Alicycliphilus denitrificans K601: one gene and its partners. The protein of the gene in region 1 interacts with the protein of each later gene in a pairwise test. Links are inferred from orthologs where the notes say so. Each region holds a gene or a part of one and is shown on either strand. Other genes may lie near its edges.

Region 1 (5,787 bases):
GTCGTTCATGCCCTTGATGGCAACCAGCTTCTGCATCTTGTGTAGATCTTCTATTTGAATGAAATTAGCCCCCAGCGCTTATCCAGCAAGCGTTAGCAGCTATTGTTTTTATTGCACCACTACGCGTCGGCGCCCGCCCCGAAGCGCTTGGCGATGTAGTCGTTGACGATGTCCTGGAACTCCCGGGCGATGTTGTCCCCACGCAGGGTCAGCGCCTTCTCGCCGTCGATGAACACGGGCGCCGCGGGCGCCTCGCCAGTGCCCGGCAGGCTGATGCCGATGTCGGCATGCTTGCTCTCGCCCGGGCCGTTGACGATGCAGCCCATGACCGCCACCTTGAGCCGCTCCACGCCGGGGTAGCGCAGGCGCCACACGGGCATTTGCGCGCGCAGGTAGTCGTCGATCTGCTTGGCCAGTTCCTGGAAGGTGGTGCTGGTGGTGCGCCCGCAGCCGGGGCAGGCGGTCACGCTGGGCACGAAGGCGCGCAGCCCCAGCGACTGCAGGATCTCGGCGGCCACGACCACCTCCTGGGTGCGCGCCTCGCCAGGCTGGGGCGTGAGAGACACGCGGATCGTGTCGCCTATGCCCTCCTGCAGCAGGATGGACAGCGCCGTGGTCGAGGCCACGATGCCCTTGGTGCCCATGCCGGCCTCGGTCAGGCCCAGGTGCAGCGCGTAGTCGCAGCGCCGGGCCAGTTCGCGGTACACGGCGATCAGGTCTTGCACGCCGCTGACCTTGCACGAGAGGATGATCTGCTCGCCCGCGAGGCCCATGGCCTCGGCGCGGCGCGCCGATTCGATGGCCGAGGTGATCAGAGCCTCGTACATGACCTGGCGCGCGTCCCAGGGCTCGGCCCGCTGGCTGTTGGCGTCCATCAGATCGGCCAGCAGCTCCTGGTCCAGGCTGCCCCAGTTGACACCTATGCGCACGGCCTTGTCCCACCGCATCGCCGCCTCGATCATCTGGCCGAACTGCTTGTCGCGCTTGTCGCCCTTGCCCACGTTGCCGGGGTTGATGCGGTACTTGGACAGCGCCTGCGCGCAGTCCGGGAACTCGGTCAGCAGGCGGTGGCCGTTGTAGTGGAAGTCGCCTACCAGGGGCACGCTCTCGCCCATGCGGTCGAGCTGCTCGCGGATGTAGGGCACGGCCGCGGCGGCCTCCGGCGTGTTCACCGTGATGCGCACGAACTCGGAGCCGGCCTGCGCCAACTCCTTGACCTGGATGGCCGTGCCGATCGCATCCACCGTGTCGGTATTGGTCATGGACTGCACGCGCACCGGCGCGTCGCCGCCCACCGTGACGACGCGGCTGCCCCAGACGATGCGCGCCTGGCGCGAGCGGCGCGCCAGGGGCGCCACCATGGCAATGGGTGCTGCTGTGTCAGGCATGTTCATTCACTTCACCTCGAAACGCGCCACGTTTTCGCGCGCGATGGCCTTCAGGTCCATGGGCTGGCCGCGCACGATGACGTCGGTCGCATCGGCCTTGCCGACCACCACGCTCCATGGCGATGGACCCTCGGCGGAATAGTTCTCGCCGGCGGCCATGGCCTTCTGCAGCACCACGCGGCCGGCGCCATTGCGCACCTGCACCCAGGACTCGGCGCGCGCACGGATGACGAGCACCCCCTCGGGCTCCGGTGCCTGGGCGGCGGGCGCATCGTCAGCGGAGGCCGCAGCGCGCGCGGGCCCGGGCACCGCCGGCGCCTGCGCGGCCGGCACCTCCTGCGTCGCGGCCGGGCCGGGCTGCCCGGCTGCCGCGTCCCCGGGCTCCCGGGCGTCCTGTGTCGGCGCCACCTGCTGCGGCGGCTGCGCGGCGGGCTCGGCCTCGCCGCTCTTGTCGCTCGTGCCGAGGGGCAGGAATGCCATGGCCAGGGCAGCGGCGAGCAGCACCAGCGCGGCAATGCCCACCAGGCGCGACCTGGGCTGCTCCAGGGAAACGCCCTTGCCGCCCCGGCGAATCGGGTCCTTGAACGAGGCATTGATGCCCTTGTCCGGCGGAAGCTGGGCGGGGCGGCCCTGGGGCAACAGCGCCAGGACGGGGGCGGCATCGACCTTCAAGGTCCGGCACACGCTCGATGCCAGCGCGCGCATGAAAACGACATCGGGAAATGCGTCCTGGTCGTCGGCCTCCAGCGCCTGGAGCTTGGCCACGGGCACCTTCAGGGCGGCAGCCAGCGCACCGATGTGCACGCCTGCGGATTCGCGCAATCGCCGCAGCAGGACGCCGGCCGACTCGCCGGCGGCCGGCGCCGAATGGTCTGCGTCATGTGTCGCCATCGACTCACTCATGGAATGCCCCTCTGTCGAATGCCGATGTTTCCTTGGCATCGGGGAAGCGCTTGTGCAGCTGATCGCCCAATTGCCGCATGGCCACCGAGTCGCCAAGCGCGCGCTCCACCTTGATGCCCAGCCAAAGAGACTGCGCATTGGCGAACTCGCCATTGTTGACGCGGCGGATGTAGAACTGCGCCCGCTTGGCCTCTGCGCGCGCCAGCATGATGGAGGCCAAGTGGTAGCCCACGACCGGGTTGCCGGCATCGATCTCGTACGCGCGCAGCAGGGTCTGCTCGGCGTCGGCCGCGCGGCCGGCGCGCTGGTAGCACAAGCCCTGGGACATCAGGGTCTTGCTGCGCGCGGCATAAGTGGGCGTGGCCAGGGCGCGCTCGAACAGCTGGTTGGCCTGCTCGTACTGCTGACGCTGGCACTGCAGCCAGCCGTAGTTGTGCATGATGTCCGGGTCGGCCGGCTTCATGGCCTGGGCGCGCTTGAGGCTGTCCTCGGCAAGCGCCAGGTCCCCCATGCTCATGTACACCAGCCCGCGCAAGTGGTAGGCATCGGCGTAGCCGGGGTCCGTGGCAAGCGCCTGGCGCACCTCGTCCAGCGCGACCGCCGTCTGCCCCATCTGCATGTAGTTGGCTGCCAGCTCCAGCCGGATGCGTGCGCGCCGCCGCACGTCCGTCTCGCCGCCGGAGCCCGCCACCGGCTCACTGGCCCCGGGGTCCGCCGCCCGATGGGCGCAACCCGCCAGAGCGGCCAGTACGGCCGCCGCAACACAGGCGGCCAACAGCCAACGCCCTGCCCGACCTCGATCCGTGCGCCACACCGTCATGAATTGCCTCTCTTCGTTGACTCAGGTAATCGGCTTGATCTCGATGGTCCGCAGCCTGGCCATGCGCTCGCCGACCCGCGTCCGGTCCTTGACGTCACCGGCCAGTTGGCCGCAGGCCGCATCGATATCGTCGCCACGCGTCTTGCGCACCGTGGTGACGATGCCGGCATCGGAGAGCAGCTTGGCAAACGCCGACACCGCCACCGCAGGAGAGCGGCGCAGGCCCGATGCGGGAAACGGGTTGAACGGAATCAGGTTGAACTTGCAGGACACGCCGCCGTCCGCCGCCTTGCGGCTCACGAGCGCTATCAGCTCGCGCGCATGCTCGGGCTGGTCGTTCACGCCGTCGAGCATGCAGTACTCGAAGGTGATGAAGTCACGCGGCGCGTGCTCCAGATAGCGCCGGCAGGCCGCCAGCAGCTCTTGCAACGGGTACTTGCGATTGAGCGGCACCAGGTTGTCGCGCAGCTCGTCATTGGGCGCATGCAGGGACACGGCCAGCGCCACAGGGCAGTCCCGGCCCAGGCGGTCCATCATGGGCACCACGCCCGAAGTGGACACGGTCACCCTGCGGCGCGACAGGCCGTAGCCATGGTCGTCGAGCATGATGCGCAGCGCCGGCACCAGGGCCGAGTAGTTCTGCAGCGGCTCACCCATGCCCATCATCACGACGTTGGAAATCACGCGCTCGCCATCGCCGCGGCGCTGACGCAGGACGTGCTCGGCATGCCAGAGCTGGGCAACGATCTCGCCCGTGGTCAGGTTGCGGCTGAACCCCTGGTGCCCCGTGGAGCAGAAGCGGCAGCCGACGGCACAACCCGCCTGCGAGGAGATGCACAGGGTGCCGCGGTCGTCCTCGGGGATGAAGACCGTCTCCACGGCATTGCCGCCGCCCACGTCGAACAGCCACTTCACCGTGCCATCCGCCGAGGCATGCTCGCTGATGGCCTGCAGGCCCGACACATGGGCGCAGCCCTTGAGCTTCTCGCGCAGGGACTTGGCCAGATCGCTCATCTGGTCGAAGTCGCTCGCGCCACGCTGGTGGATCCAGCGGAACAGTTGCGTGGCCCGGAAACGCTTCTCTCCCAGCCGCTCGCAGAAAGCGGCCATGGCGTCCAGGTCCAGGTCCAGAAGGTTCGTGGTCATAACGTCATCGCATGTCCACGCCCACATGGTGCGCCCCGCGCGCGGCAAGGCCGGCCATGGCCTCACCCTGCGCACGGAACCACTGCATCAGCGCGCGTAGACGTTCAGGCCAGGGAAGAAGAAGGCCACTTCGACCTGGGCGGTCTCCGCGGCGTCGGAGCCATGCACTGCGTTGGCGTCGATGCTGTCGGCGAAATCGGCGCGGATTGTGCCGGCCTCGGCCTTCTTGGGGTCCGTCGCGCCCATGAGCTCGCGGTTCTTCAGGATGGCGTTCTCGCCCTCCAGCACCTGCACCATCACGGGGCCGGAGATCATGAAGTCCACCAGATCCTTGAAGAAAGGGCGCTCCTTGTGCACGGCATAGAACTGCTCGGCCTCGGCGCGCGAGAGGTGGATCATGCGGGCAGCGGCGATCTTCAGGCCGGCAGCCTCGAAACGGGCGTAGATCTGGCCGATCACGTTCTTGGCGACTGCGTCGGGCTTGATGATGGAAAGGGTGCGTTCGATAGCCATTTGGTTTTCCTAGAGAGAGTGTTGCGGTATTTTTTGCCTCGCGGGCAAAACCGTTAATTTTAGCGTGCCGTCAAACCCCTAGCGCCCGCCGCGGCGCGAGCCCCCGCCGCGTTGCTGCTGCTGGCGATGGCGCGAGAAGCTGTCGGCGCCGATGTACCCCACCGAGGTCTTCATCGGATCGGGCTGTGAGCTGCCGGACGAGCGCCCTGCGCGCCCCGCGGCCTTGCCCCGCCCCTCCCCCTGCATCTTCGCGCCCATGGGCTTGCGCTCGCCGCGGCGGCCGTTCCTGCCTGCGCGCGCACCACCGCCCGCATCGGCCGGGACTCCCGCGGCCTGCATCAGGGCACGAATGTCATGCTCGTCTAGCTCCAGCCAGGCTCCGCGCTTGAGTCCGCGCGGCAGCATCATGGCGCCATAGCGAATGCGGATCAGCCGGCTCACCGCATGCCCCACGGCTTCGAACATGCGCCGCACCTCGCGGTTGCGTCCCTCGGAGATCGTGACCCGGTACCAGCAATTGGCGCCTTCGCCGCCACCGTCCTCGATGGAGCCGAAGGCTGCCATGCCGTCCTCCAGCGACACACCATCGAGCAGGCGCTGCCGCTCCTCGTCGCTCAGGGCGCCCAGGACGCGCACGGCGTACTCGCGCTCCAGGCCAAAGCGGGGGTGCATGAGCTTGTTGGCCAGTTCGCCGGAGCTGGTGAACAGCAGCAGGCCCTCGGTATTGAGGTCCAGGCGCCCGACCGATTGCCATTTGCCCTGCTGCAGCCGCGGCAGCTTGCGGAACACCGTGGGGCGGTTCTGCGGATCGTCGTGCGTCACGACCTCGCCGACCGGCTTGTGATAGGCGATCACCCGCGTGGGCGGGGGCGCGACCCGGAACCGGATCGGCTTGCCGTTGACCTTGATCTGGTCGCCGAACTGCACGCGCTGCCCGATGTGAGCCGGCTCGTTGTTGACGGAGATGCGCCCTTCGAGAATGAGCTGTTCCATTTCGAGCCGCGACCCCATGCCCGC
Region 2 (5,906 bases), 3.1 Mb from region 1 along the record:
GTTCGCGGGGCTGCCCCGGCAGTTCACCGTGAACCGCTACCACTCGCTTTCCATCGAGCGCGCGAGCTGCCCCGAGGTGCTGGAGATCACGGCCTGGACGGACGACGGCGAGATCATGGGCGTGCGCCACAAGACGCTGCCCATCGAGGGCGTGCAGTTCCACCCCGAGAGCATCCTGACCGAGCACGGCCACGCCATGCTGAAGAACTTCCTGGAGCAAGCATGATGATCACCCCGCAAGAAGCGCTGCAGCGCACCATCGAGCACCGCGAGATCTTTCACGACGAGATGCTGCACCTGATGCGCCTCATCATGAGCGGCGAGCTCTCGCCCGTGATGACGGCGGCCATCGTCACCGGCCTGCGCGTTAAGAAGGAGACCATCGGCGAGATCACCGCCGCCGCGCAGGTGATGCGCGAGTTCTCGCGCAAGGTGCACGTGGCGGACACGCGGCAGCTCGTGGACATCGTGGGCACGGGCGGCGACGGGGCGAACACCTTCAACATCTCCACCTGCGCCACCTTCGTGATCGCCGCCGCGGGCGGCAAGGTAAGCAAGCACGGCGGGCGCGGCGTGTCCAGCAAGTCGGGCAGCGCGGACGCGATGGAGGCGCTGGGCGTGCACATCAACCTCACGCCCGAGCAGATCGCCGAGTGCATCGCCGAGGTCGGCATCGGCTTCATGTTCGCGCCCAACCACCACCCGGCCATGAAGAACGTGGCGCCCGTGCGTAAGGAGCTGGGCGTGCGCACCATCTTCAACATCCTGGGGCCGCTGACCAATCCCGCGGGCGCGCCCAACATCCTCATGGGCGTGTTCCACGAGGACCTCGTGGGCATCCAGGTGCGCGCGCTGCAGCGCCTGGGCGCGGAGCACGCCGTGGTGGTCTACGGCCGCGACGGGCTCGACGAGATCAGCCTGGGCGCGGGCACGCTGGTGGGCGAGCTCAAGGACGGCGTGGTGCGCGAGTACGAGATCCACCCCGAGGACTTCGGCCTGCGCATGGCCGGCACGCGCGCGCTGCGCGTGGAAAGCCCCGAGGAGTCGAAGGCCCTGCTGCTCGAAGTGCTCAAGGGCGCCGAGGGCCCGGCGCGCGACATCGTCTGCCTGAACGCGGGCGCGGCGCTCTACGCGGCGGGCGTGGCGCCCTCGATCGCCGAGGGCCTGGCGCGCGCGCAGGCCGCCATCGACAGCGGCGCGGCGCTCGCCAAGCTCGACGCGCTGGCCGCGTTCACGCGCCGGCTGGCCGCGGCATGAGCCTGCTCGATGCGCCCATCTGGCGCGACGCGGGCACCTGGATCGTGCTCGGCGTATCGTTGCTGTTCGTCGTCGTGGGCATCGCGATGCACTGCGCCGTCCGCAAGGTGCTGCGCGCGCCGCAGCCCGACCAACCTTCCAGGGACTGAAAAGCCATGTCCGACATCCTGAGCAAAATCTGCGGCGTGAAGGCCGAGGAAGTGGCCGCCGCCAAGAAGCGCATGCCGCTGGCCGACATGCGTCGCGACGCCGAGAGCCGCGTGCTCACGCGCGACTTCGTGGGCGCGCTGCGCGCCAAGATCGGCGCGGGCCAGGCCGGCGTGATCGCCGAGATCAAGAAGGCCAGCCCCAGCAAGGGCGTGATCCGCGCCGACTTCATCCCCGCCGACATCGCGCAGAGCTATGCCGAGGGCGACGGTAAGGTGAGCGCCGCGTGCCTGTCGGTGCTCACCGACCGCCAGTTCTTCCAGGGCCAGCCCGACTACCTCAAGCAGGCGCGCGCGAGCTGCACTTTGCCCGTGCTGCGCAAGGACTTCATGGTCGATCCGTACCAGATCTACGAGTCGCGCGCGATGGGCGCGGACTGCGTGCTGCTGATCGCTGCGTGCCTGGACGACGCGCAGATGGCCGACATGGAGGCCATCGCCCATGGCCTGGACATGGCCGTGCTCGTGGAGGTGCACGACGGCGCGGAGCTGGAGCGCGCCTTGAGGCTCAAGACCCCGCTGGTCGGCATCAACAACCGCAACCTGCGCACCTTCGAGGTATCGCTGCAGACCACGCTGGACTTGAAAAAGCACGTGCCGGCCGACCGCCTGCTGGTGGCCGAGTCGGGCATCCTCGCGCCCGACGACGTCAGGACGCTGCGCGATGCGGGTGTGAACGCCTTCCTCGTCGGCGAGGCTTTCATGCGCGCGCCCGATCCCGGGCTGGCGCTGGCCCGGCTGTTTGCATGAATGCTCCTTGTTTGATAGCTTGTTGCGCTTGATGGATAAGCCTTGGAGGCCATTTCGACCATGAACGACGCGCCGCGCTCCCCCACGCAACTCATGAGCGCCGACCCGGCCGATTGGCCCGTGGCGCCCGGCTGGCAGCCGCTGGTCGATGGCTTCTTCGCGGGCGAGCGCGGCCAGGCGCTGCTGGCTTTCCTGCACGCGCGGCTGGAGGCGGGCGCCGCCATCTTTCCCCCGAAGCCCCTGCGCGCGCTGGAGCTCACGCCGCCCGAGCAGGTGCGCGCGGTCATCCTGGGGCAGGACCCGTACCACGGCCGCGGGCAGGCCGAGGGGCTGGCCTTCTCCGTCGCGCCCGGCGTGCGGCTGCCGCCCTCGCTGCAGAACATCTTCAAGGAAATGCAGCGCGACCTGGGCGTGCCCTTCCCGCCGTTCCCCGACCCCGGCGGCAGCCTGGTCAAGTGGGCGAGGAACGGCGTGCTGCTGCTCAACACCTGCCTCACCGTGGAGGAGGGCCAGGCCGCGAGCCATTCCGGCCGGGGCTGGGAGCAACTGACCGACGCGGTGATCCATCACGTGGCCGACGGCGACCGGCCCGTGGTCTTCATGCTCTGGGGCAGCCACGCGCAGTCCAAGCGCGCCTTCATCCCGCGTGATCGCGGGCACCTCGTGCTCACGGCCAACCACCCCTCGCCGCTGTCGGCGCTGCGCCCGCCCGTGCCCTTCATCGGCTGCGGGCATTTCGGCAAGGCGCGCGCCTTCCGCGAGCAGCACGGCTACTGACTGCCCGGCTACCCCGCCAGACTCTCGCACAGCAGTGCGAGGAAGGCCTGCGCCGCCACGGGCAGGCTGCGGCCCGCGAGGGTCTGCACCTGCAGGTCGCGCAGGTCCATGCTCTGGTCGCCGATGGGCCGGGCCACGAGGGCGCCGGCGGCGACCATGTGGCGCGCGGCGACCTCGCTGCCCACCGACAGCCCGCCGCCGCTCGCCACGAAGTGCAGCATGGTCTTGGCATGGTTGCTCACGAGCACGGGCTCCAGGCGCAGGCCCTGGCGGCTGCAGACGATGTCGATCATCTGGCGCACCGTGGTCTCGGGCGGGGGCAGGGCTAGCGGGTAGCGCGCCATGCGCGCGAGCGTGACGCTGCGCGCGCGGGCCAGCGCGTGGCCCGGCGGCAGCAGGGCCAGCACGGGCGCGCTCTGGCGGTAGGCCACGGCGATATCCTTCTCGGGCGCGCGGCTGAAGCACAGGCCGATGTCGGCCGCGCCGCCGCGCACCGCGCCGGGCACCTGGGCCGTGGGCAGCACCTGCACGCTGAACTGGATGCCCTGGTGCGTGCGCTGGAAATCCGCGCACAGGCGCGGCACGAGCTCGTTGGCGAAGGCGTCGGACGTGGCCAGCCGCACCTGCCCCGCGCGCAGGCCGCGCAGCGCGCCGATTTCGCCCAGCGCGTGCTCGGCGTCCAGCTGCGCGCGCCGCGCGTGGCGCGCGAGGATCTCGCCCGCCTCGGTGAGCACCATGCCGCGCGGGTGCCGCTCGAACAGCGGCGCGCCGAGCTGCGCCTCCAGTCCCGCGATCTGCCGGCTCAGCGCCGACGCGGCCACGTGCAGGTGTGCCGAGGCCTCGGTGATCGAGCCGCTCTGCGCCACCGCGAGGAAGTAGCGCAGCGCGGTGTCTTGCAACTGGTGGGCGCGCATGGGCTGCAAGTATGCAGTGCTTTGCCGTTTCGGCAACGCAGGCTTCCAGAATCGGTGTTGGTCAGAACGCGGACGCTTTTCTAAGATGCCCGGTCTCGAAGCATTCAATAACTGAGGAGCACTGCGATGCGTATCTGGGCCCTGGGCGTGGCGTTGTGGATGGCATGGGCGGGGGCGCAGGCGCAGGCCTGGCCCGACAAGCCCGTGCGCGTGGTGGTTCCGTTCCCGGCCAGCGGGGCGACCGACCTCGTGGCCCGTGTGGTCACGCAGCGCGTGGCGCAGGACCTGGGCCAGCAGTTCGTGGTGGACAACAAGCCCGGCGCGGGCGGCACCATTGGCGCGGCCGAGGCCGCCAAGGCCGCGCCCGACGGCTACACGCTGCTGCTCACCACGAGCAGCACGCACGCCATCTCGCCGCACCTCATGCCGCGCCTGGCCTACGACGCACGCAAGGACTTCACGCCCGTGGCGCACCTGGCCGACGCGCCCAGCGTGCTGCTGGTCACGCCCTCGCTGCCCGCCAAGTCGGTGCAGGAGCTCATCGCCTATGCCAAGGCCCATCCGCGCGCGCTCAACTATGCGTCCAGCGGCAACGGCACCATCGTGCACCTGAACGCCGCCGCGTTCAGCGCCCAGGCCGGCATCGAGATGACGCACGTGCCCTACAAGGGCACGGCGCTGGCCATCCCCGACCTGGCCGCGGGCCAGGTGCACCTGCTGTTCGACTCCCTGCCCACGGGCATGCCGCACGTCAAGAGCGGCCGCCTGCGCGCGCTGGCCGTCACCAGCGAGAAGCGCAGCGCGCTCGCGCCCGAGCTGCCCACGCTGGCCGAGTCGGGCCTGCCCGGCTATGCGTCGGTCACCTGGTTCGGCGTGTACCTGCCGGCCGGCGCTTCGCCCGCGCTGGTCGATCGCATCACCAAGGCCTTCACCAAGGCCATGCAGGCTCCCGAGGTGGCGGCCAGCCTCGCCAAGCTGGGCGTGGAGCCCGCCGCGCCCGGCACGCCCGCGCAGTTCGCCGCCATGGTGCAGGCCGACAGCGCGCGCTGGGCGAGCGTGATCCGCCAGCACAAGATCTCCCTGGAATGACCGCCATGCACCACGACGCAAAGACCCTCGACTGGAGCCTGCCCTACGCCTCGCACCGCAGCGCGGTGATGGGGCGCAACATTGTCTCCACCTCGCAGCCGCTGGCCGCCCAGGCGGGCCTGTCCATGCTGCTGGCCGGCGGCAACGCCGTGGACGCGGCCATCGCCGCCGCCATGGCGCTCACCGTGGTCGAGCCCACGGGCTGCGGCATCGGCAGCGACGGCTTCGCCATCGTGTGGGATGGCAAGGAGCTGCATGGCCTGAACGCCTCGGGCCGCTCGCCCGCCGCGTGGACGCCCGAGTATTTCGCCAAGCTCGGCGGCATTCCCGAAAAGGGCTGGAACGCCGTCACCGTGCCGGGCGCCGTCTCGGCCTGGGTGGCGCTGTCGCAGCGCTTCGGCAGGCTGCCGTTCGCCCGGCTGGCACAGCCCGCCATCGGCTACGCACGCCAGGGCTTCCCCGTATCGCCCACCATCGCGCGGCTGTGGGAGCTGGGTAGGGCCAAGCTGGGCGAGCAGCCGGGCTTCGCCGAATGCTTTTTGCCCAATGGCCGCGCGCCGCGCGCGGGCGAGGTCTTTCGCAGCGAGGCGCACGCGCGCACGCTGGAGCTGATCGCCGCCACCCAGGGTGAGGCTTTCTACCGCGGCGAGCTGGCCGAGAAGATGGCCGCGCATTCGCAGGCCAACGGCGGCGCGATGACCGAGGAAGACCTCGCGGCCCACCAGGCCGACTGGGTGGGCACGGTGAGCCAGCGCTTCGGCGACTCGGTGATCCACGAGATTCCGCCCAACGGCCAGGGCATCGCGGCGCTGATGGCGCTGGGCATGCTGGATGCGCTGGGCGTGGGCGATCAGCCGCTGGACGGCGTGGATAGCGTGCACCTGCAGGTCGAGGCCATGAAGCTTGCCTTCGC
Region 3 (5,974 bases), 890 kb from region 1 along the record:
CCTGAACCACACCGTGGCCGTGGACAGCGGCCTGGAGCTGTTCCCCACCCACATGACCGAAGCCGGCGCCTGATTCGGAAGATACCCATGACCACGCAGAAACTCAGTGAACTCGCCAAGACCATCCGCAGCAAGAACGCGGGCGTCAACAAGATCACCTTCGACATAATCTTCCGCGATGGCGCCACCTACGAGCGCGTCAAGCGCAGCCGCGTGCTGACGCGCGAAGGCATGGCCGGGCTGTTTCGCATACCGCCGGAACGGATCTCTGACTTCGTCGAATACGACCCCGGCTACGCCATCAAATTCACGATCTACCGCCTGCGGCCCAGCGGCAGCGCGGGCGACGGCGACATCTTCGGCGCGCAGCAGTACGCGCCGCTGCTGGACCTGCCCATCCCCGCCTGACCGCCCATCCCATTGCAACGCGAGAAAAGGACTTGCCATGCGCCATTGGATTGCTTCCCTGGGGCTGCTCGCCGGCCTGCTGAGCGCCGCGGCCGCGCCAACCCATGCCCAGCAGGCGGCCGTGCCCAGGCTGGTGAAGATCGTCGTGCCCTTCTCGGCGGGGGCCAGCAACGACGCGATAGCCCGCGCCATTGCCGTGCCCCTCGCCAGGCGGCTGCACACGACGGTGATCGTGGAGAACAAGGCGGGCGCGGCCGGCGTGATCGGGGCCGACGCGGTGGCCAAGTCGCCCGCAGATGGCTCGGTGCTGCTGCTGACCTCCTCCACCTTCCTGACCGCGGCGGCGACCCAGCCGCGCCTGCCTTTCGATCCGGTCGGCGCGTTCGCGCCGGTGGCCATGGTGGCCCAGGGGCCCCTGGTGCTGGCGGTGTCGGGGGCCGCGCCATTCAAATCGCCCGCCGACCTGGTGGCCGCCGCGCAGGCCAGTCCGGGCACCCTGACCTACGGCAGCGCCGGAGTCGGCTCGGTGGGGCACCTGGCGACGGAGCTGCTGGGCGATGCGGCGCACATCAAGCTGCTGCACGTTCCCTACAAGGGGGCGGCCAACGCGCTGGCCGACCTTGCGGGCGGGCAGATCGACGTGATGATCGGCAACCAGAGCTCCATGGCCGCACTGATGTCCGGCGGCAAGGTGCGGCCGCTGGCCGTAACGTCCCGGCAGGCGCATCCGGCGTTCCCCACGCTGGCGCCGCTGGCGGCCACCGTTCCCGGCTATGCCATCGACATCTGGGTGGGGGTGTTCGCCCCGGCGGGAACGCCGGCGGCGCTGGTGGAGCGCTACAACCGCGAGATCAACGAGATCGCCGCATCCGCGGAGCTGGCGGCCATCCTCAACCCCGACGGTGCGGTGCCCGCAGGGCTGACGGCCGAGGCCTTCGCGGCCCGGCTGCGGGATGAGCTGGGCATGTGGAAGCGGCTGGCGGCGCGCCACAGGATCGTCGCGGAATGACTCAGGCGGCCACCTCGGCCACCAGTGCCGGGTCGAACAGCGGGTTCTCGTTCATCCCGTCCTTGCCGTAGCCGCGCGGGTTGCACAGCACGCGCGTGCCGTGCAGCAGGTAGTCGAAGCTGTCGTGCGTGTGGCCGTGTATCCACAGCCGCGCGCCGCTGGCGGCGACCAGGTTTTCTGCGTCGGACACGAAGATGGCGTTCAGCGGCGAGCCGGCGAAGCGCGGGTGGATGCTGCGCGGCGAGGGCGCGTGGTGGGTGATGACCACCGTGGGCCCGTCGAAGGGCCGCGCCAGCTCGCGCTCCAGCCATTGCACGTTGGCGTCGTACAGCGCGGCCGCATCCTGGGGGCTGAACAGGGGGGCGTCCGGCTGCTCCGTGGTGTGTATGCGCTGGAAGTCGCGCACGAGGCGCCGCGCCTCTTGCATGGCATCGGCGCGCGCCTGGCCCTCGCCGGCGATGCGGAAGTCGCTCCACAGCGTGCTGCCGACGAAGCGCACGCCCCGCAGCGCGAGGCTGCGGTTGTCCAGCAGCTGCACGGGGCCATCCGCGCACAGCGCCCGCAGCGTGCGCGCGGTCTGCTGCAGGCTCGCGCCATAGAACTCGTGGTTGCCCGGCACGTACAGCACCGGCTTGCCGAAGCCCCGGGCCCAGGCGACGGCCTGCTCGGGCCGGGCGATGTCGCCGGCCAGCACGACCACGTCGGCGTCGGTGCGTGGGTGCTCCATGCCCTGCACGCCCAGGTGCAGGTCCGACAGGATGTGCAGTCTCATGGCGGCGTCCCCCGCGGTTCAGCCGCGGCGCGCGCGGTACGGCTCCTCGAAGTCCAGGAAGTCCTGCTCGGCCAGCGCGCCGTCGATCCAGGCCTTGACCCCCGGCAGCTGCCGCACGCGCTGCACGTAGTCGGCGATGGGCCGGGGCAGCGGCAGGGCATAGGTGGCCAGGCGCATGCACACGGGCGCGTAGAACGCATCGGCGATCGTGAAATGGCCGAACAGCATGGGGCCGCCATGGCGCGCGAGCAGCTCGCCCCACATGTCCGCCAGGCGCTGCACGTCGGCGCGCACACCGGCCTGGTCGCGCCAGAGGATGGCGCCCACCTCGGGCAGGCGCGCCTCGATGTTCATGGGGCAGTGGCCGCGCAGCGCGGTGAAGCCGCTGTGCATCTCGGCCGTCACGCTGCGGGCGTGGGCGCGCGCGGCGCGGTCCTCGGGCCACAGCCGCTTGTCGGGGTGGGTCTCGGCCAGGTATTCGGCGATCGCCAGACTGTCCCAGACCGTGAGGCCGCCATCGACCAGCACCGGCACCTTGGCCGTGGGGCTCACGGCCTTGAGCCGGCGCTTGAACTGGGAATTGGCGTCGAAGCTGTCGAAGCGCACGGGCACTTCCTCGAACGCGATGCCGGCCTGGCGCAGCAGCACCCAGGGGCGCATGGACCACGACGAATAGTTCTTGTTGCCGATGTAGAGCTGGAGCATGGCGGGGTTCCTTTCGGTGGATGCCGCAAGAGTGTGGGCCGCTTGTGCTTGTCCATGTCGGGCGAGGAGTTTTCCGATCAGAGCCTGCTCATACGGGCCAGACCACGCCGTTGTCGTTGAGGATGGCGTCCAGCGGCATGTCGTGCGCCTCGGGCTCGAAGTCGTCCAGGTAGCCCTGGGTGAAGCCCAGGCCCACGGTGAAGGGCCGGGGCTGCAGCGTGGCCAGCGTGCGGTCGTAGAAGCCGCCGCCGTAGCCCAGCCGGTAGCCGCCGGGGCCGTAGCCCACGCAGGGCACGAACAGCAGCGTGGGCACGATGACCTCGGTGTCCTTGGGCTTGGGGATGCCGTAGGCGTCCTCCTCCATCTCGCAGCCGGGGTACCAGGCGTGAAAGGTCAGCGTGCGGTGCTGCTTGTTGACCACCGGCAGGCCGATGCGGCGGCGCTGGGGCTCGTCCAGCAGCTCGCCGTCCTCCTTCCAGCGGTGCAGGGCGGGCAGGGGGTCGAACTCGCCCTTGATGGGCCAGTAGGCGCCGATCACGGTGTCCGGGCGGTCCACGAGCCAGATGCGCATCACGCGCTGCAGCAGGTCGGCGCGCCGCAGCCGGTCGGGCATGTCCAGGCGTTGTGCTACCAAAGTGCGGCGCAGGGCTGCTTTGTCCATTACATAATCCCCCAATGCATTGGCTCAAGATTTTGACACCGCTGATCGCAGGGGCCGCGCTGGCCGCCGCCGCCCCGTGGGCCGCGGCCCAGAACCGTGGCGACGATACCCTGCTGGAGATGCAGCAGGCCTTCCGCAAGGGCGACAAGTCAAGACTGACCGCGCTGCTGCCCACGGTGCGCGGCCACCCGCTGGAACCCTGGGCCGCCTACTGGGAGCTGCGCGCGCGGCTGGACCAGGCCCAGAGCGACCAGGTGAACGCCTTCCTGCAGCGCTTTGCCGGCACCTACCAGGAGGACCGCCTGCGCAACGACTGGCTGCTGCTGCTGGGCCAGCGCCGCGACTGGGACCAGTTCGCCGATCTGCACCCGTACTACCGCATGGGCGACGACCGCGAGGTGCGCTGCTACGCGCTCGCCATCGATCAGATCAAGGGCACGGCCGCCGAGGATGCCGGCGCCGAGGTGCTGAGCAACTGGTACGCGCTGCGCGACCTGGACGACGGTTGCTCCAACGCCGCCGCCGAGATGCTGGCGGCCAGGAAGATCAAGCCCCTGGACGTGTGGCGCAAGGCGCGCCTGGCCGCCGAGGCCAACCGCCTGCGCATGGCGCGCAAGGCGGTGGAGATCGTCGCGCCCGACGCCCTGGCGCAGCTGCGCGAGGCGCTGGACTCCCCCACCAAGTACCTCACCGGCCGCGCCACGGCCCGGGGCAAGGAGCGGCAGGAACTCGTGGTGCTGGCCCTGGTGCGCATGGCCATGAGCGACGCCGGCGCCGCGGCGGGCCTGCTGGACAGCAAATGGGGCGTGCACCTTTCGGCCGAGGAGCGCAACTGGCTCTGGGGCCTGATCGGCAAGCAGGCCGCGCTGTCGCTGTCGCCCGATGCGCTCGCCTATTTCGGCAACGTGGGCCGCGACACCGACCTGAACGACGACATGCTGGCCTGGAAGGTGCGCGCCGCGCTGCGCGCCGGCCAGTGGAAGCTGGTGGGCCGCAGCATCGACGCCATGAGCGCCCGCGCGCGCCAGGACAGCACCTGGGTGTACTGGAAGGCCCGCTCGCTCACCGCGGGACGCGCCAGCGAGGAAGACCGCGCCGCGGCGCGCCAGCTGTACGAGCGCATCGCCGGCACCACGGGCTTCTACGAGCAGCTGGCGCTGGAGGAACTGGGCGCACGCGTCACGCCCGCGCCCGCGCCCGCGCCGCTCACCGATGCCGAGAAGGCCGCGGCGCGCGCCAACCCCGGCCTGAACCGGGCGCTATACGCCATCGCGCTGGGTCTGCGCAGCGAGGGCGTGCGCGAGTGGAACTACACCACCAACCTGCACCAGCAGGGCGGCATGTCCGAACGCGAACTGCTGGCCGCGGCCGACCTGGCCTGCGAGCGGCAGGTGTGGGACCGCTGCATCAACACCAGCGAGCGCACGCGCGACGTGATCGACGTGGCGCAGCGCTTTCCCATGCCGTACCAGGCCACCGTGGTGCAGCGCGCCAGGGGCATAGGCCTGGACCCGGCCTACGTCTACGGCCTGATCCGCCAGGAAAGCCGCTTCATCATGGACGCGCGCTCGGGCGTGGGCGCATCGGGGCTGATGCAGGTCATGCCGGCCACGGCGCGCTGGACGGCCCGCAAGATCGGCCTGACGGGCTTCACGCCCCAGCAGATCAACGACCGCGACACCAACATCACCATAGGCACGGCCTACCTCAAGCTGGCGCTGGACGACTTCGACGGCTCCATGCCCCTGGCCGCCGCCGCCTACAACGCCGGCCCGGGCCGCCCGCGCAACTGGCGCAACGGGCCGGTGCTGGACGCCGCCATCTGGGCCGAGAACGTGCCCTTCAACGAGACGCGCGACTACGTCAAGAAGGTGCTGGCCAACACCGTGAACTACGCCGCCATCCTGACCGGCCAGCCGCAGTCGCTCAAGAGCCGCCTAGGGCTGGTGGGCCCGCGCGACGCGCGCGAGCCTGAGCCGAACAAGGACCTGCCTTGATCGGTGTTCGCTATTAAAAAATGAGCTGTAGGCGATTGCCCATCAGGCGCTAAAGCCACTTTTCATACCACGTCGTCGCCCTGCGGCGGCGCCTTGGCTCCGGTGACCATGGCGCGCACCAGGTTCTCGCGGTGCTGCCAGCTTGTCCACAGCATGCCGGCCACGTGCAGCGCGATCAGCGCCAGCAGCGCCCAGCCCAGGCATTTGTGCAGGTTGGCGAGCCAGCCGTAGCCCCAGAACATGTCGGTGGTGTAGAGCCAGCCGGTGAAGCCCAGCAGCCCCAGGTCGGCCAGCAGCGCCAGCACCATCCAGCCGCCCAGCGGGTTGTGGCCGATGTAGCGCGGCGCATGGCCCGCCAGCGCCGCGCGCGCGTAGGCCAGCGCGGCGCGCGGCGCGCGCACGAACTGTGCGAAGCGCGCGTA

The links.
Region 2: the proteins of ndk (region 1) and ALIDE2_RS21730 interact in binary tests that used the Escherichia coli proteins (3 or more experiments, as listed by UniProt). The link is inferred for Alicycliphilus denitrificans K601 from one-to-one orthologs.
Region 3: the proteins of ndk (region 1) and ALIDE2_RS02860 interact in binary tests that used the Escherichia coli proteins (3 or more experiments, as listed by UniProt). The link is inferred for Alicycliphilus denitrificans K601 from one-to-one orthologs.

What each region holds. Positions count from the first base shown.
Region 1 is NC_015422.1:1,482,407-1,488,193, reverse strand. The notes cover bases 3,058-5,787. They hold ndk (nucleoside-diphosphate kinase), read right to left. Parts: upstream 4,771-5,787; coding sequence 4,345-4,770; downstream 3,058-4,344. Other genes in these bases: ALIDE2_RS07010 (pseudouridine synthase), read right to left, coding at 4,849-5,787; rlmN (dual-specificity RNA methyltransferase RlmN), read right to left, coding at 3,133-4,257; pilW (type IV pilus biogenesis/stability protein PilW), read right to left, coding at 3,058-3,111. Outside these bases: hisS (histidine--tRNA ligase), read right to left, coding at 1-36; ispG (flavodoxin-dependent (E)-4-hydroxy-3-methylbut-2-enyl-diphosphate synthase), read right to left, coding at 120-1,394; ALIDE2_RS07030 (helix-turn-helix domain-containing protein), read right to left, coding at 1,395-2,291; more of pilW, read right to left, coding at 2,284-3,057. UniProt on the Escherichia coli protein: Major role in the synthesis of nucleoside triphosphates other than ATP. The ATP gamma phosphate is transferred to the NDP beta phosphate via a ping-pong mechanism, using a phosphorylated active-site intermediate.
Region 2 is NC_015422.1:4,582,571-4,588,476, reverse strand. Bases 1,283-4,131 are described here. They hold ALIDE2_RS21730 (uracil-DNA glycosylase), read left to right. Parts: upstream 1,283-2,273; coding sequence 2,274-2,990; downstream 2,991-4,131. Other genes in these bases: ALIDE2_RS21720 (tripartite tricarboxylate transporter substrate binding protein), read left to right, coding at 4,031-4,131; ALIDE2_RS21725 (LysR family transcriptional regulator), read right to left, coding at 2,999-3,904; trpC (indole-3-glycerol phosphate synthase TrpC), read left to right, coding at 1,413-2,213; ALIDE2_RS25320 (hypothetical protein), read left to right, coding at 1,283-1,406. Outside these bases: ALIDE2_RS21745 (aminodeoxychorismate/anthranilate synthase component II), read left to right, coding at 1-226; trpD (anthranilate phosphoribosyltransferase), read left to right, coding at 226-1,257; more of ALIDE2_RS25320, read left to right, coding at 1,254-1,282; more of ALIDE2_RS21720, read left to right, coding at 4,132-4,993; ALIDE2_RS21715 (gamma-glutamyltransferase family protein), read left to right, coding at 4,999-5,906. UniProt on the Escherichia coli protein: Excises uracil residues from the DNA which can arise as a result of misincorporation of dUMP residues by DNA polymerase or due to deamination of cytosine.
Region 3 is NC_015422.1:595,180-601,153, forward strand. The notes cover bases 1,770-4,686. They hold ALIDE2_RS02860 (5-formyltetrahydrofolate cyclo-ligase), read right to left. Parts: upstream 3,556-4,686; coding sequence 2,983-3,555; downstream 1,770-2,982. Other genes in these bases: ALIDE2_RS02850 (metallophosphoesterase), read right to left, coding at 1,770-2,189; ALIDE2_RS02855 (glutathione S-transferase family protein), read right to left, coding at 2,208-2,894; ALIDE2_RS02865 (lytic transglycosylase domain-containing protein), read left to right, coding at 3,570-4,686. Also shown: ALIDE2_RS02835 (acyclic terpene utilization AtuA family protein), read left to right, coding at 1-73; ALIDE2_RS02840 (DUF4387 domain-containing protein), read left to right, coding at 88-408; ALIDE2_RS02845 (tripartite tricarboxylate transporter substrate-binding protein), read left to right, coding at 446-1,417; more of ALIDE2_RS02850, read right to left, coding at 1,419-1,769; more of ALIDE2_RS02865, read left to right, coding at 4,687-5,552; ALIDE2_RS02870 (cytochrome b/b6 domain-containing protein), read right to left, coding at 5,615-5,974. UniProt on the Escherichia coli protein: Involved in the removal of 5-formyltetrahydrofolate.